2 regions of the Pantoea sp. B65 genome follow, and region 1 is predicted to be linked to the other one. Evidence: predicted binding sites of a transcription regulator. Region 1 holds the regulator's gene; the other holds the start of a gene.

Region 1 (7,335 bases):
TGCTGCACGCCAGGTAGGGTAATGCTATTTGCCGGCACCAGCGAAAGTGAGCGTTGGGTTGTATCCATACGATCGATCCTTAAATAAGAGGGTGATAAGTGAGAAAAATAGCAGCAGAAAGTTGAGGTCAGGATGATGCAGTTATCACTCATTGAGGTGAATTGATAATATTATTCCATTGGCGGGGGCTCTATAAATAAACGCCCATACCTGTTGTTACTTTTCACTATCCAGGGGTTGCTAATTGTCTGCGACTCATTAAGCGATTTTCTTAATATGCTACTTTAATTTAAAATAACAATTTATGGTTTTTTATGTTTAACCATTTTTATATCCACTGGTGCTGTGGCGATGATCATATTTCCTGATGCTGGTTGCGATGATCTATTGCTAATTCCCTGCGGCGAAAATAGTATGGTGATGGCAAAACAGGGAGGCTGTTTTATATGCAACGTTAATTATTAACCGTAATAATATAAAAGGGAATTTTATGTCTGTGCCAATGGAAATGCGCAAAGCGCTGGTGTTTGCCAGCGCCTGTATCACCGCTACGCCGCTGCTGGTGATCTCTGCAGAGACCCGAGCCGAAGGGTTTATTGACGATGCGTCGTTAACCGGCGGGATTTATTACTGGCAACGTCAGCGCGATCGTAAAAACCTCGATCCCGGCAGCGATGGTGAGTATCAAAATAACCTTCATCACTCCACCGCTAACGGCAGCCTCGATTTTAAATCCGGCTATGCTGCTGATATCGCCGGGCTCGATCTGGGGGTTTACGGCGCGGCGGAACTGGCCAGCAGCGGCCCGGCCGCCCCGGATGAAATTGGCTTTAGCAAGGCGAAAACCCGCTGGGATGAACGCTGGAGTGGTGATAAAGGCGGCCTGAGCTTTTACCAGGCGGCAGTTAAGCTAAAGCACCACGGCTGGTGGATGCGCGGCGGCTATCTGCAACCGGCGGGTCAGACGTTACTGGCTCCGCACTGGAGCTTTCTGCCGGGAACTTATCGCGGTGCGGAAATCGGGGTCAGCGAGGATTATGGCGACAGCGGCGCCTTCTCGCTCTCCTGGCTATGGGCCGATGCCTATAAAGCGCCGTGGTATCAGCATCTGTACCGCTTCCGCCAGGCCGATGGCCACAGTGAGATTGCCTGGCTGCATTCGCTCGGCGCTAAATACGATTTCAAAAATAATCTGATGCTGGAGGGCGCCTTTGGGCAGTCGGCCAGCTATATCGATCAATATTTTGCCAAAGTCTCGTATGGGTTTCCGCTGGCGGGTAACGATCTGCGTACCAGCTATCAGTTCTATGGCGCCAGGGATAAACAACAGGGCGGCGCCGGCAATCTGAACGATATTTACGACGGTCTGGCGTGGTTGCAGGCACTGACGCTGGGTTATCGCCACGGCCCGTTCGATTTTCGCCTTGAAGGCAGCTGGGTGAAAGCGCAAGGCAATCAGGGCTATTTTCTGCAGCGGATGACGCCGGGCTATGCCAGCTCCAACGGCCGGCTCGATATCTGGTGGGATGCGCGTTCAGACTGGAATGCCAATGGGGAAAAGGCGCTGTTTGCCGGCGTGCTGTATGACCTGAAAGGCTGGCAACTGCCGGACTGGCAACTGGGTGGTTCTCTGGCCTGGGGTTGGGACGCCAGGCCCGCCACCAGTCCGCAATGGGACCAGAATCAGCGGCTGAAAGAGTCGGCCTGGAGTGTCGATCTGCTGTATACCATCCCGCAGGGCGGCGCCAAAGGCACCCGGTTTAAACTGCATTACACCCAATATAACAACCACAGCACGCTGCCCAGCTACAGCGGCGGCTACGGCAATATCTTTCAGGATGAGAAAGATGTGAAGTTTATCGTGATGGCTCCCTTCACGATTTTTTAACCCGCACGTAATAACAGGAGTATGCACGTGAAACGACACAGAACAGGGATAGTGCTGGCCGCCTTAAGCGGGCTGGCGGGCGGCGGCTGTATGGCCAGTGAGCAACAGCTGGCCGATCAAATCAGCCAGTTCGGCGTTAGCTACCAGGTGACGGATAACCATGCGGCGCAGCATGGCGTTGACTGCGCCGCTCTGGGCGCTGACTGGGCTGCCTGCAACCGCGCGCTTATCCGCCTGACCAATCCCGGCCCGGCGCTGAGCAGCCAGAACTGGGCTATTTATCTCAGTAGCATTCGCCCGATACTAAAAGTTGAGAGTGACCAGTTCCGTATTAGCCATATTATCGGCGATCTGCATAAACTGCAGCCGACGGAGAAATTTACCGGCTTTGCCGCCGGGGAGACGGTCAGCATCCCGATTATCAATGAGTACTGGCAACTGGCGGTCAGCGATGTCATGCCGCGCTGGTACGTTAGCGCGGGGGATGCCGCCATCAGGGTGATCGCCAGTACCGACAGTGAGGATCTGACGCGTTTTGTCGCGCCCTTCGGCGCGCAGTGGCAGCGCACCGCGGAAGATAAAAATGTGCTGATGAATGCGCAAACTCGTTTTGAAAAAAATCGCGATATTAAAACACTCGCGGCGGCCAGCTTACGTGGGCAGATTACGCCGACGCCGCTGCAACTGACGGTAGGCGCGGAAGATGTTGATTTGCAGGCCGGGGTCGCGCTCGATCTGTTATCCCTGTCGGCGGATAAAGCGGCGGTTATCCGCCAGCATTTTGCCCGCGCCGGGGTTGAGCCGCGCGCCGACGGTTATCCGGTCGCTACCGCTATCGATCGCGCGGGTTTTCGCGGCGCACTGGCGCGCTCGGGCGCTTACCGCTTAGTTATCGCGCGCTCCGGGGCGCGGGTGACGGGCTATGATCCGGCAGGGGTGTTCTATGGTCTGATGTCGATCCTTTCACTGCTGCCGGCTGATGGCGATAAAAAGATCGCCGCCCTTGAGGCCAGCGACGCGCCGCGTTTCGCTTATCGCGGCGTGGCGCTGGATGTGGCGCGCAATTTCCACAGTAAGGCCGCGGTTAAACGTCTGCTGGATCAGATGGCGGCATGGAAAATGAATAAACTGCATTTTCACCTGACGGATGATGAAGGCTGGCGTATCGAAATCGCCGGGTTGCCGGAACTGACCGCGGTGGCAGGGCGTCGTTGTCACGATCCGTCTGAACAGCGCTGTCTGCTGCCGCAGCTCGGTTCCGGCCCCGACAGCGACAATAGCGGCAGCGGCTATTTCAGCCGGGCCGATTATATCGATATTCTGCAATATGCCGCCGCGCGGCTGATTGAGGTGATCCCCGAAGTGGATATGCCAGCCCATGCGCGCGCTGCGGTGATCGCCATGGAAGCACGCTACCAGCGCTTAATGCGCCAGGGCAAAGCCGCTGAGGCGGCGGAGTATCGGCTGCTGGATGCGGACGACAGCTCGAATACCACTTCGGTGCAGTTTTATGATCGCACCAGCTACCTGAACCCCTGCCTGGATTCATCAAAACGTTTTGTGGCTAAGGTGATCGGTGAATTCCGCGCCATGCATCAGGCGGCCGGGCAGCCATTAACCCGCTGGCACTTTGGCGGCGATGAGGCGCAGAACATTCGTCTGGGGCCAGGTTATACCGACCGTCGCCACCCGGAAGCGGGGAAGGGGATAATCAATCGGCAGCAGGAGGATCACCCCTGGGCGCGCTCGCCGGTCTGTCAGCGTATGGTGCAACAGGGCCGGGTGGCCAGCATTGCCGATTTGCCCGGCTGGTTCGCTATTGAGGTCAGCCGTTTAGCGCAGGCGCAGGGGATTCATCATATGCAGGCATGGCAGGATGGGCTGAAAACGGTCGCTCACGCCAGTGCGTTTGCCACTCCGCAGGTGACGGTGAATTTCTGGGATACCCTGTACTGGGGCGGTTTCGACAGCGTTAATGACTGGGCGAAGAAGGGCTATGAGGTGGTGGTTTCCAGTCCTGACTATCTGTATATGGATTTCCCGTACGAAGTGAACCCGCTGGAGCCCGGTTATTACTGGGGAACGCGCTTTAATGATGAGCGTAAGATGTTCAGTTTCGCGCCGGATAACCTGGCGCAAAATGCTGAAACCTCGGTCGATCGTGACGGTAACCGCTTTAGCGCCAAATCCGCTAAGCCGTGGCCGGGGGCGCAGGGGATTTCCGCACAGCTGTGGAGCGAAACGGTACGCAGCGATCGGCAGATGGAGGCGATGATTTTCCCGCGGTTGCTGTCGGTTGCCGAGCGTGGCTGGCATCGTGCCGGCTGGGAACTGGACTATCAGCCCGGACGCGAATACCAGCAGGGTAAAACTCACTGGGTCGATACCGCGGCGTTGCGTCAGGACTGGCAACGTTTTGCTAATCTGCTCGGGCAGCGTGAGCTGGCTAAACTGGATAAGCAGGGTATTGCCTGGCGTCTGCCGCTGCCGGGAGGGCGCATTTATCATCGGGTGCTGGAGGCAAACAGCGCGCTGCCGGGCATCAGGATCGAGTTTTCAACCGACGGCGGTAAACAATGGCAGCGTTATGATCCGCAGTTGCCGCCGCGCGTCGGCAGTGAAGTGTGGTTGCGCAGCGCCAGTGCCGATGGCGGGCGTTACAGCCGGGTGGAGAAGCTGCAGGCGCCACAGGCGATGGATTAGCGGCATAAAAAAACCGGTGAAGTTTCACCGGTTTTGTCATTAGTTACTGCATAGCATAATTTATTTGTCGTGGAGCGTTTCGTCTTCGCGGCAATCGCCCAGCGCACAGTGACCATACAGGTACAGACTGTGGTTAGTCAGTTTAATACCGTGGCGTGTTGCGATTTCACGCTGACGGGTTTCAATCGATTCATCACTGAATTCAATCACTTTGCCACAGTCGAGGCAAATCAGGTGATCGTGGTGATGTTGCTGCGTAAGTTCGAAAACAGACTTGCCGCCTTCGAAATTATGACGGGTAACGATCCCCGCATCATCAAATTGGTTCAGGACGCGGTAAACTGTCGCCAGACCAATCTCTTCGCCCATATCAATCAGGCGCTTGTACAAGTCTTCCGCACTGACGTGATGGCCCTCAGGTTCCTGAAGCACTTCCAGAATTTTCAGTCGGGGAAGCGTGACTTTCAGGCCGGCCTTCTTTAATGCGGTGTTGTTGTCAGTCATGCGGATATTGTCCTGTTACTTTGCTAGTCACAATGTGGCTGAAAAGCCCTGAACATCGGTCAACGCGAAAACTTATTGCGTCTCATTATAGAACTCGTGCTTCGAAATGAAAACGGCATGGAGAGCGTGCAACAACTGAAGGATGTAATGAGTTACGTCCGTGAGAAGTCCATGCCTCGGAGTCTGTCCTGTGATAGATACTGTGCTAACCCCTTCACTATGCTTCGAAAACGGCAATAGCAGTGTGACCGATGGGGGTATTGTACAGATTTGCCGGTAAAAGTTACAAACATGTATCTATTATTTCTATAGGAAAAACCGCTGACTCAATGTGAGCCAGCACCCACATTGCGTCAGTCATACTAAGCTTCGATGATTTCTTTCAGCTGAAGTTCATCAAAAATTTGCTTCACCCACTTTTCAACCCGTTCGCTGGTCAGTTCGGGTTGACGATCTTCATCAATCGCCAGGCCGAGGAAGTGGTCATCATCCGCCAGCCCTTTGGAAGCTTCGAAGTGATAACCTGCAACCGGCCAGTGGCCGACAATCACTGCGCCATTCGGCTCAATGATATCGCGAATGGTGCCCATCGCATCGCAGAAGTATTCGGCATAGTCTTCCTGATCGCCACAACCAAACAGCGCAACCAGTTTACCGTTGAAGTCGATCTCTTCCAGCGTCGGGAAAAAGTCATCCCAGTCGCACTGGGCTTCGCCATAGTACCAGGTCGGGATACCAAGCAGCAGAATATCAAAAGCCTCAAGATCTTCTTTGGCAGACTTGGCAATATCATGAACCTCAGCAACGTCTTTCCCCAGTTGCTTTTGGATCATCTTTGCAATGTTTTCCGTATTGCCAGTATCGCTGCCAAAGAAAATGCCTACGATTGCCATGAGCTTAATAACCTCTTGAAACTTATTGATATGGTGAATGCTACAGATACACAGTTACTGGCAATGATAGCAGACAGTACCGGGGCGCGGAACTTGAAATGCCGCCGGATTTGTCGCTTTGTGCGTTCAACGCCTCGGTTTATCGCCACTTTTCTGCGCCGGACGATCAGCCGGTGACGTGGAGTTGCGCCAGAATCATCTCTTCAATCAGCTCGCTGCGGCTGATATTACGCTGTTCAGCCATCTGGTTGAGCGCATCAACCGCGTCGCTGTTCATTTTCAGCTCGACGCGACGTAGCCCACGAACTTTGTCGCGTTTTAGCTGATTGCGTTTATTAATGCGCAGCTGTTCATCACGCGTCAGCGGATTGGTTTTTGGTCGTCCCGGGCGGCGTTCGTCTGCGAACAGATCGATCGTCGTGCGGTCGGTGTTTTCTTTTGCCATAGAATCATGATACTGAATGAGCGTCAGCGTCTGAAATCGCCACGCGGGTTCTGACTAAACGGGCCGGTTTGCCGTCGAAAATAACACCGTCCCGCCAGGCTGATTATCTTGCCCGCGGCAAGCCAATGGTCGGTGTTGCCAACGGCGGCAAAATTTTAGCGCGCCATCATACCCCAGTGAAAGTCGTCGCGACAATCATTTCACTGTGGCGGCAACTATTTGCTTTTAAAGCGCAAAAAAGCGGCGAATTGCGCGCAAAACCGCATCAGGTTTTTCAGCATGTACCCAGTGTCCGGCGCCGGCAATCACATGAGCGCGTGCCTGCGGGAACTGATCGATTACCGCCTGACGATGGATATCGTCGAGATAAGGGGAGAGCTCGCCCCGGATAAACAGCGCCGGATGCGGCCATGCAGGAACGGTTTCCCAGCCGGAAATGGTGGTGTAATTGTCCCACAGCACCGGCACGTTAAAACGCCATTCGCCCTCCTGAAAGGATTTCAGCAGGAACTGGATAATGCCCTCTTCCGCCAGATAACTGCGCATCACCTCCGCTGCCTCGGCGCGCAGGCTGACGCCAGCAGCGGTGACGGCGTTAATCGCGGCAAAGATGGTATCATGACGGCGTGTCTGGTAATCCACCGGCGCAATATCGATTAACACCAGCTGTTCGATACGCTCTGGCGCCAGCGCGCTGAGGGTCATGGCGATTTTTCCGCCCATCGAATGACCAATAATCGCCACTTTATCAATCCCGGCAGCATCCAGCGTGTCCAGCATATCCTGCGCCATCGCCGGGTAGTTCATCTGGTTACTGCGCGGCGACAGACCATGATTACGCACGTCAACCTGCAATACCGGGCGATCGGATTTCAGGCCGCGCGCCAGTCCGCCGAGATTAT
Region 2 (7,335 bases), on a different contig from region 1:
CCATGGCAGTGGGGCATTACCGGCAGTTGTGGCTATGCGCTGGCCACCGAAGTTCCGGTGATCCACGGCGACAGCGATCTGGATTTACTGATCCGCGCAGCGCAGCCGCTGGCGGAGGAGGAGATGATGCGCTGGAGTCGGATGGTCGCCGGGTTACCATGCCGTGCCGACAGCCAGGTAGAAACGCCATATGGCGCTTTTGCCCTTAATGAATGGTTGCGCGATGGCCGGGTGATGCTGAAAACCAGTCAGGGTCCGCGCGTTACCCGCCATCCCTGGCAGGAGGCAGAATGAAAGTATTATTTACCTTTCCGGGACAAGGAGCGCAGCATCCCGGCATGTTGCAAAATCTGCCGCAGGGCGACAGTTTACTCGAACAGGCCAGTGACATTCTCGGCGAAGACGCGCGCCGGCTGGATAGCGCCGCCGCATTACAACATACCCGCGCGGTGCAGCTGAGTCTGCTGATTTGCGGCGTGGCCTGGGCGCAGCAGTTAATGGCCCGACAGCTTACGCCGGATTTTGTCAGCGGTCTGTCGATTGGCGCTTTCCCGGCGGCGGTAGTGGCCGGCGCGCTGACGTTCAGCGACGCAGTAAAGCTGGTGGCACTGCGTGGCGAACTGATGGAGCAGGCGTATCCGCAGGGCTATGGTCTAACCGCGATTACCGGTCTGACGCAGAGCCAGCTGGAACCGCTACTGGGTAGCAGCTGGCTGGCGAATATTAATGCTGAACAGCAGATGGTGATTGCCGGCAGTGACGCGGCGATGGCGGCGACGGCGCAGCGGGCGCTGGCGGCGGGGGCGCAGAAGGCGCAGCGGCTGGCGGTCAGCGTACCGTCTCACTGTGCTTTACTGCAGGCGCCGGCGGAGAAACTGGCCGAGGCGTTTACCACTGTGAAGCTGCAGCGCCCGCGCTATGCCTGGCTGAGCGGCAGCAGCGGTCGGGTGTTGTGGCAGCCAGAGCGGATTGCGCAGGATTTAGCCTTTAATATGGCCCATACCGTCTGCTGGCATGAGGCGATGGTGGCCGCCAGCGAACGCGATGTGGGGCTGGCGATTGAGATGCCGCCGGGAGCCGTACTGAGTGGCCTGACACGGCAGGCACTGACCCACGGCGAAGCTATCGCCCTTGAGCAGAGCGGCAGTGAGCTGGCGCTTAAACTGGCGCAGCGGGTGCGTGCGTTACGCTGATGGCGCTGTCGCGGCAGTACATGCGCCCTTCGGCGGCCAGCGCCAGCAGGTTGGGGTCATATTCGCGGTTGCGGTTAAACACGATGGCGATGGTTTGCCGCATCTGATATGGCTCCGCCAGCTTCATTAGCTGTACCGAGTTTTCATAGACCTTTTTCATCCGTCCGGGGACCAGGGTAAAGCCGACGCCCGCCTGCACCAGGCTCAGCATCGAAAAGATATCATTCACGCGCATGACAATCTCCGGTTCAAAACCGGCAACATGAAAGGCTTCCTGAAAACCGTGATAGGTGGCGAAACCTTCCGCCAGCGAGACAAATTTCTGCTGACGATAGTCGCGCAGATCCGCCTCGGCACTGATATCCAGTGCGGAACTGGCCGGTGCGGCGAGAAAAATATCGTCCTCAAACAGCGGTAATACCTGATGACGATGAATATCGATCTGACTGTCGGTCACCGACAGTAAAATCGCATCCAGCTGACCGTCTTCCAGCTTATCCAGTAGCATCTGATTTGAACCCATCATCAGCTCCAGCTCCAGATCGGGGCGTCGCAGCTTCATCCCCATAATCAGGCGTGGGACGGTTTCCAGCGTCAGCGAGTACAGGGTGCCAATGCGCATCCGTCCCTGGCCCACCCCGGCGGTTTTACGCGCTTCTTCGATGCCGCGCGCCATCACTTCCACCGCATCGAGACTGTGCTCCAGCAGAGTTTGCGCCGCCGGCAATGGCAGCAGGTTGCGTCCTTTATGGATAAACAACGGACAGCGCACGCTCTCTTCCAGCGTATGCAGCGCGCGATGTACGCTGACACTGCTCAGGCCCAGTGCTTCGGCGGTGCGGGCTATATTGCCGTTGGCCATAAACGCCATAAAGATTTCCAGCTTACGGAAGGTGATATCAGCATCAATTTTCATCTGCTGACCTTAAGCCGAAATCCCCGCGCTGTAAATAACCCGCATGCATCGTCCGCTGGCGCAGGTCGCCAGCTTTGCCGCATGAAAAAGCAGTGAATGTTTTTTCGGCGTTGCCGATAAATTCTTACATAAATTGCGTATGCCATGTGATAGTCACTTATCGCTTACGACATTTTCAGCTCATAGCTGATTGACAGAATGGTTATCATCGCCGTCCGTTTCTGGTTGCGGTCAACCAGGTCAGAACCAGGTAAAAAAATAATGAATGAAAACTCTGATTTGATGTACCGACTGCTGGTGCAGAGCGTTGCTGACTACGCCATTTATATGCTGAAACCCGACGGCACTATCGCCAGCTGGAATACCGGGGCACAGCGCGCCAAAGGCTATCTGGCCGAAGAGATAATCGGTAAGCATTTCTCGATGTTTTATAGCATGCAGGAACGAATGGCCTATATCCCGGAGAAGAACCTGCAACAGGCATTCCGGACCGGACGTTTTGAAGATCATGGCTGGCGTTATCGCAAAGATGGCAGCACATTCTGGGCGAATGTGGTGATTGAGGCGATTTACGATGACAACGGCAAACTGATTGGCTATGCCAAAATTACCCGTGACTGCACCGAACAGCAGCGCAAGTTGCGCGAGCAGATGGAGCAGGAACAGAAGTTTCGCCTGTTGGTTGAAGGCGTGACTGACTATGCCATTTATATGTTGGATCCGCAGGGGCGGGTGGTGAACTGGAATATCGGTGCGCAGCGGGCCAAAGGGTATAAAAGCGATGAAATCGTTGGCCGCTACTTTTCGGTATTTTACAGCGCGCAAGACCGTCAGAACAAAGTGCCGGAACATAACCTGTCGATGGCACTGAGAAATGGACACTTTGAAGATGAAGGCTGGCGCTATCGTAAAGATGGCAGCGCCTTCTGGGCCCATGTAATGATTGATACTATTTATGATGGAAACCGAAAATTGCTTGGTTATGCCAAAATCACCCGTGATGTTACCGAGCGCCGCGAGTATGAACAGCAAATTTTACGCGCGCGTGATTTAGCCGAATCGCATGGCGCAGCGATGGACTCATTGTCGAAGTTTCTCGATACCATTATCGCCAATATTCCTTCCTGCGTGATTGTGGAGGATGCGATTTCGCGCGAGATCCTGCTGGTTAATCAGAAAGCCGAACTACTGCTGGGCAGTTCAAAAACACGTATGCAGGGTAAAAAACCGCATGAGTGCATGACCTCTGAATTAAGTGACTATTTTAATCGTCTGTCAGATGAGGCGCTGCGCAGTGAAGGTGTGCATAAAAGCGAGCAGCAACTCACTACCGCCAGCGGCGAACGGGTATTGCACACCCGGGCGGTAATGGCGCGTGGCGCCAATGCCCGCACCCATTACGTGTTACTGATAGCAGACGATGTCACCGATCAGCGTGAAGCGGATGCGCGCATTCGCCATATGGCGCACCATGATAATCTCACCGGCCTGCCAAACCGCGTCCTGTTCAGTCAGCGCCTGAATGAGGCGCTGCGTCACGATGCTCACCACCACAAACTGACTGCCACCCTGTGTCTCGATCTGGATCACTTTAAAAACGTTAATGACGCGCTGGGACATCAGATTGGCGACGAGTTGCTGCGGGCGATCGCGAAACGTCTGCGCGGCGTATTGCGTGATGAGGATACGCTGGCACGTCTTGGCGGCGATGAGTTTGCTATTGTGTTACCCGGCCTGACGCAGCAGGCGGAAGCAGAAGCGGTGGCCAGTCGACTGATCGACGTGGTGCGACCGGTAGTTAATATCGAAGGGCATAATTTAACCGTCGGGCTGAGTATTGGTATTGCGCTGGCCAGCGCCGATCTGTCAACGCCGGATCACTTACTGCGCTGCGCCGATATGGCGTTGTATGAGGCAAAACGCAACGGGCGCAATCGCTTTGAGAACTTTACCCTGGCGATGGATAATCTGGCGCGTCACCGACGTATTGTGGAAAACGATTTACGCGAAGCGATTACCAGCGGTCAGCTGAAGCTCTATTATCAGCCGATCACCAACGCCGAACAAAGCGATATTATGGGCTATGAGGCGCTGATGCGCTGGCAGCATCCGGTGCAGGGTTTAATTATGCCGGATGATTTTATTCCTATCGCGGAAGAGACCGGCTTAATTCACAGCCTCGGGGCTTTTGCCCTGTATGAGGCCTGTCGCGAAGCGATGAAATGGCCGGATAAGCAAACGGTTTCGGTCAACCTTTCGCCGCTGCAGTTTAAAAACAGCGAGTTGATCTCGGTGGTGGAGGGCGCGCTAAAGGAGTCCGGACTGGAGCCGCATCGTCTGGAGGTGGAGATCACCGAGTCGGTACTGCTTGATGGCACCATGAGTAATTTACGCGTTCTGCAGCAACTGAAAGCGCTGGGCGTGATGATTGCGCTGGATGATTTTGGTACCGGTTACTCATCGCTAAGCTATCTGCGTTCGTTCCCGTTCGACAAGATCAAAATTGATAAGTCCTTTATTAACGATATGCATGAGAGTCGCGAAGCGCTGGCGATTATACGCGCCATTACCGGTATGAGTCGTAGCCTGGATATTCAGATTACTGCCGAAGGGGTGGAGAGTATCGCTCAGTTTGAAAAGCTGAAGGCTGAAGGTTGCACGCTATTTCAGGGCTTTTTATTTGGTCGCCCACAGCCAGCGGAGTCACGTCTGCGCGACTTGTAGTAACGGGGGCCGGGCGAACCCGGCCAGCCGCTATCAGGAGGCAGGGCCGTTATTTTCGCCACCCATTTTCGCCAGGTCTTTATCAATAAAGAACAGACCTTCGCCGCTATTGCCCAGCAACGCCAGTTTATCCAGTACGGATTTAAACAGCTTCTCTTCTTCATGCTGTTCAGCAACGTACCACTGCAGGAAGTTGAACGTTGAGTAATCCTGCGAGGTGATGGAGAAATGCGCCAGCTCGTTGATTTTGCCGGTGATCAACTTCTCATGCTCATAGGCCTGTTCCAGCACTTCACGCAGCGAGTTAAAGGATACCGGTGGTGCGCTGATGGTACCCAATACTGGCATGGCGCCGGTATCAGCCAGATAGTCAAACAGACGCTGCATATGCTGCATCTCTTCACGGGAGTGTTCTTTCAGGAACGATGCCGCGCCTTCAAAACCTTTATCGCCACACCATGCGCTCATCTGCAGATAAAGATTGGCTGAGTAGAACTCCAGGTTCAGCTGATCATTCAGCCGCGCGGTCATTTCATTAGTCAGCATAGCAGCTCCATCAATTATACAGGTTAATTATTTTTTGCGATTAAGTTATGAATTATGCATCAGGAGATAGCAAAGGGATATATTTTTAGTGAAAAAAAGGAAAATATATCATGTTGTTTTTAAATAGAATTACTTCACTTCCTGAATGCTATTGATTCTCATTTTTACCAGGATTTCGCTGCGTGTTCCGCAGTTGGCGGAGAAGGGCAGTATTATTCTGAGGGTAAATAATATTCCTGATAAGTTGGTTTTTATTTCTCGTCGCTTAAATTAAATATCCGGGTTATTTTCTCGCTAAATGTATTTCTATTATCAGCCATTTTTATGGCATTAATGAGAATAAATGGCGGTCATGGTTCTGGCATATCTGGCATAAAATATGCTTAATATCATCATGTTGATCAGTGAGGCCTGGCGCATCACTTCTTACCTCATCAGGAGATAGCCGACGTGTCGAACGTGTTAGCGCATTACCACTACTTACATGAAATTCCGGAGCTGGGTTTTCAGGAATTTAAAACTTCCGCTTACCTCGCTGCGGCGCTGGAGCAGGCGGGATTTAAGGTTAGCCGCAATATTAATCATACCACCGGCATAGTGGCGGAACTGGATAGCGGCATTCCCGGCCCGGTGCTGGCGCTGCGTGCCGATATGGATGCCCTGGGCCATGTGATTGACGGAGTGGCCTGCGCACGCCATACCTGCGGTCATGATGCCCACTCGTCGGTGGTGCTGACGGCGGCAGAGGAGATTATTCAGCAGGGCATAGTGAAAAAAGGGCGGCTGAAGATCCTGTTCCAGCCGGCAGAAGAGCTGGGTAGCGGGGCGCTGGCGATGGTCGCAGCCGGGGCGATTGATGATGTTGAGATGCTGCTGGGTTTTCACCTGCGTCCACTGGAGGAGTGCCGCTTAGGCGAGGCGGTACCGGCGATGCTTTACTCGGCATGCAGCACCCTTGAAGCGACGATTAAAGGTGTGCCGTCGCATGCGGCGCGACCGCATCTCGGGGTTAATGCGCTGGATGCGGCGGTGGCGGCGGTACAGGCGGTCAATGCCATCCATCTGGCGCCGGGCCTGAGCTGGAGTGCGAAAGCCACGCGTTTTCTGTGTGATGCGGGCGTCACTAACTCGGTGCCGGATGAGGCGCGTGTCTGCTGGGATTTGCGCAGTCAGAGCAATGCGCCAATGGATGAACTGAAGGCGAAGGTGAAACTGGCGATTGAGCACAGCGTAGCCGCGCTGGGGGCGACGGCAGAGGTGGTGGTACTGAAGGAGATGCCAGCGGCTGAAATTCACCCGGACATGACGGCGCTGATTAGCGAGTCGATTGTGGAGGTGCTGGGAGCGGCAGGATTAACCGGAGCGAAAATGACGCCGGGCAGTGAAGATTTCTTCCACTATCCGCGTCAGCGGCCACAGGTGAAAACCGGATTCTGGGGCCTTGGCACCAATCTGACGCCGGGGCTGCATCATCCTGAAATGCGTTTTGATCTTAGCTCGCTGGAGACCGGCGTGAAGATTTTCAAAACCTGTGTTGGCAAGGTGCTGGGTTAAAGGTTAAGGAAGGGGCATGGGCGGCATATATGCCGTCATCACGGTCGTTGCCAGTCATCGGTGCGGGCGGCATAAATGTACAACCGCCACATGGGTTACAGATCTGACCGGCCACATGGGTAACACATTTAGGTCGGGTCGATCCGGATGATACTCTGCTCAACTCTGTCGTAGTAAGCAAGTATCATCCGGTCGAACAGGATCGCGTCCAGTCCGTCATCCACCTCCAGAACCCTTACGTACTCCCCCTGTAGCGCTTCGCTCAGGAACAGCCCTCCACCGATTTTTATCGCCCCCTTCGGTGACACCAGACAGAGCGCTGAGCTTTCCGGATACTCCACATCCGGCACTTTTCCGTCCCAGATTCGTAATGAAGGGACCCATACCGATGAGGGCGGTTGC

What was found. The regulator Fur, encoded in region 1, represses iron uptake genes when iron is present. The targets are predictions, from matches to a motif close to ATAATAATGAGAACNACTATCAA.
Region 2: a site for Fur is predicted at 5,525-5,547, ahead of ftnA (non-heme ferritin). Genes of this name have one in related genera too.

Annotation. Positions count from the first base shown of each region.
Region 1 is NZ_JAHXPU010000034.1:10,218-17,552, forward strand. It holds gene chiP (chitoporin ChiP) at 509-1,888, shown strand; gene JWF83_RS13670 (beta-N-acetylhexosaminidase) at 1,910-4,591, shown strand; gene fur (ferric iron uptake transcriptional regulator) at 4,652-5,095, opposite strand; gene fldA (flavodoxin FldA) at 5,458-5,988, opposite strand; gene ybfE (LexA regulated protein) at 6,155-6,433, opposite strand; gene ybfF (esterase) at 6,659-7,335, opposite strand, start outside.
Region 2 is NZ_JAHXPU010000008.1:30-7,364, reverse strand. It holds gene JWF83_RS00435 (malonate decarboxylase holo-ACP synthase) at 1-294, shown strand, start outside; gene mdcH (malonate decarboxylase subunit epsilon) at 291-1,193, shown strand; gene JWF83_RS00425 (LysR family transcriptional regulator) at 1,159-2,109, opposite strand; gene JWF83_RS00420 (EAL domain-containing protein) at 2,371-4,833, shown strand; gene ftnA (non-heme ferritin) at 4,867-5,379, opposite strand; gene JWF83_RS00410 (amidohydrolase) at 5,830-6,933, shown strand; partial or broken gene JWF83_RS00405 (transposase) at 7,062-7,335, opposite strand, start outside.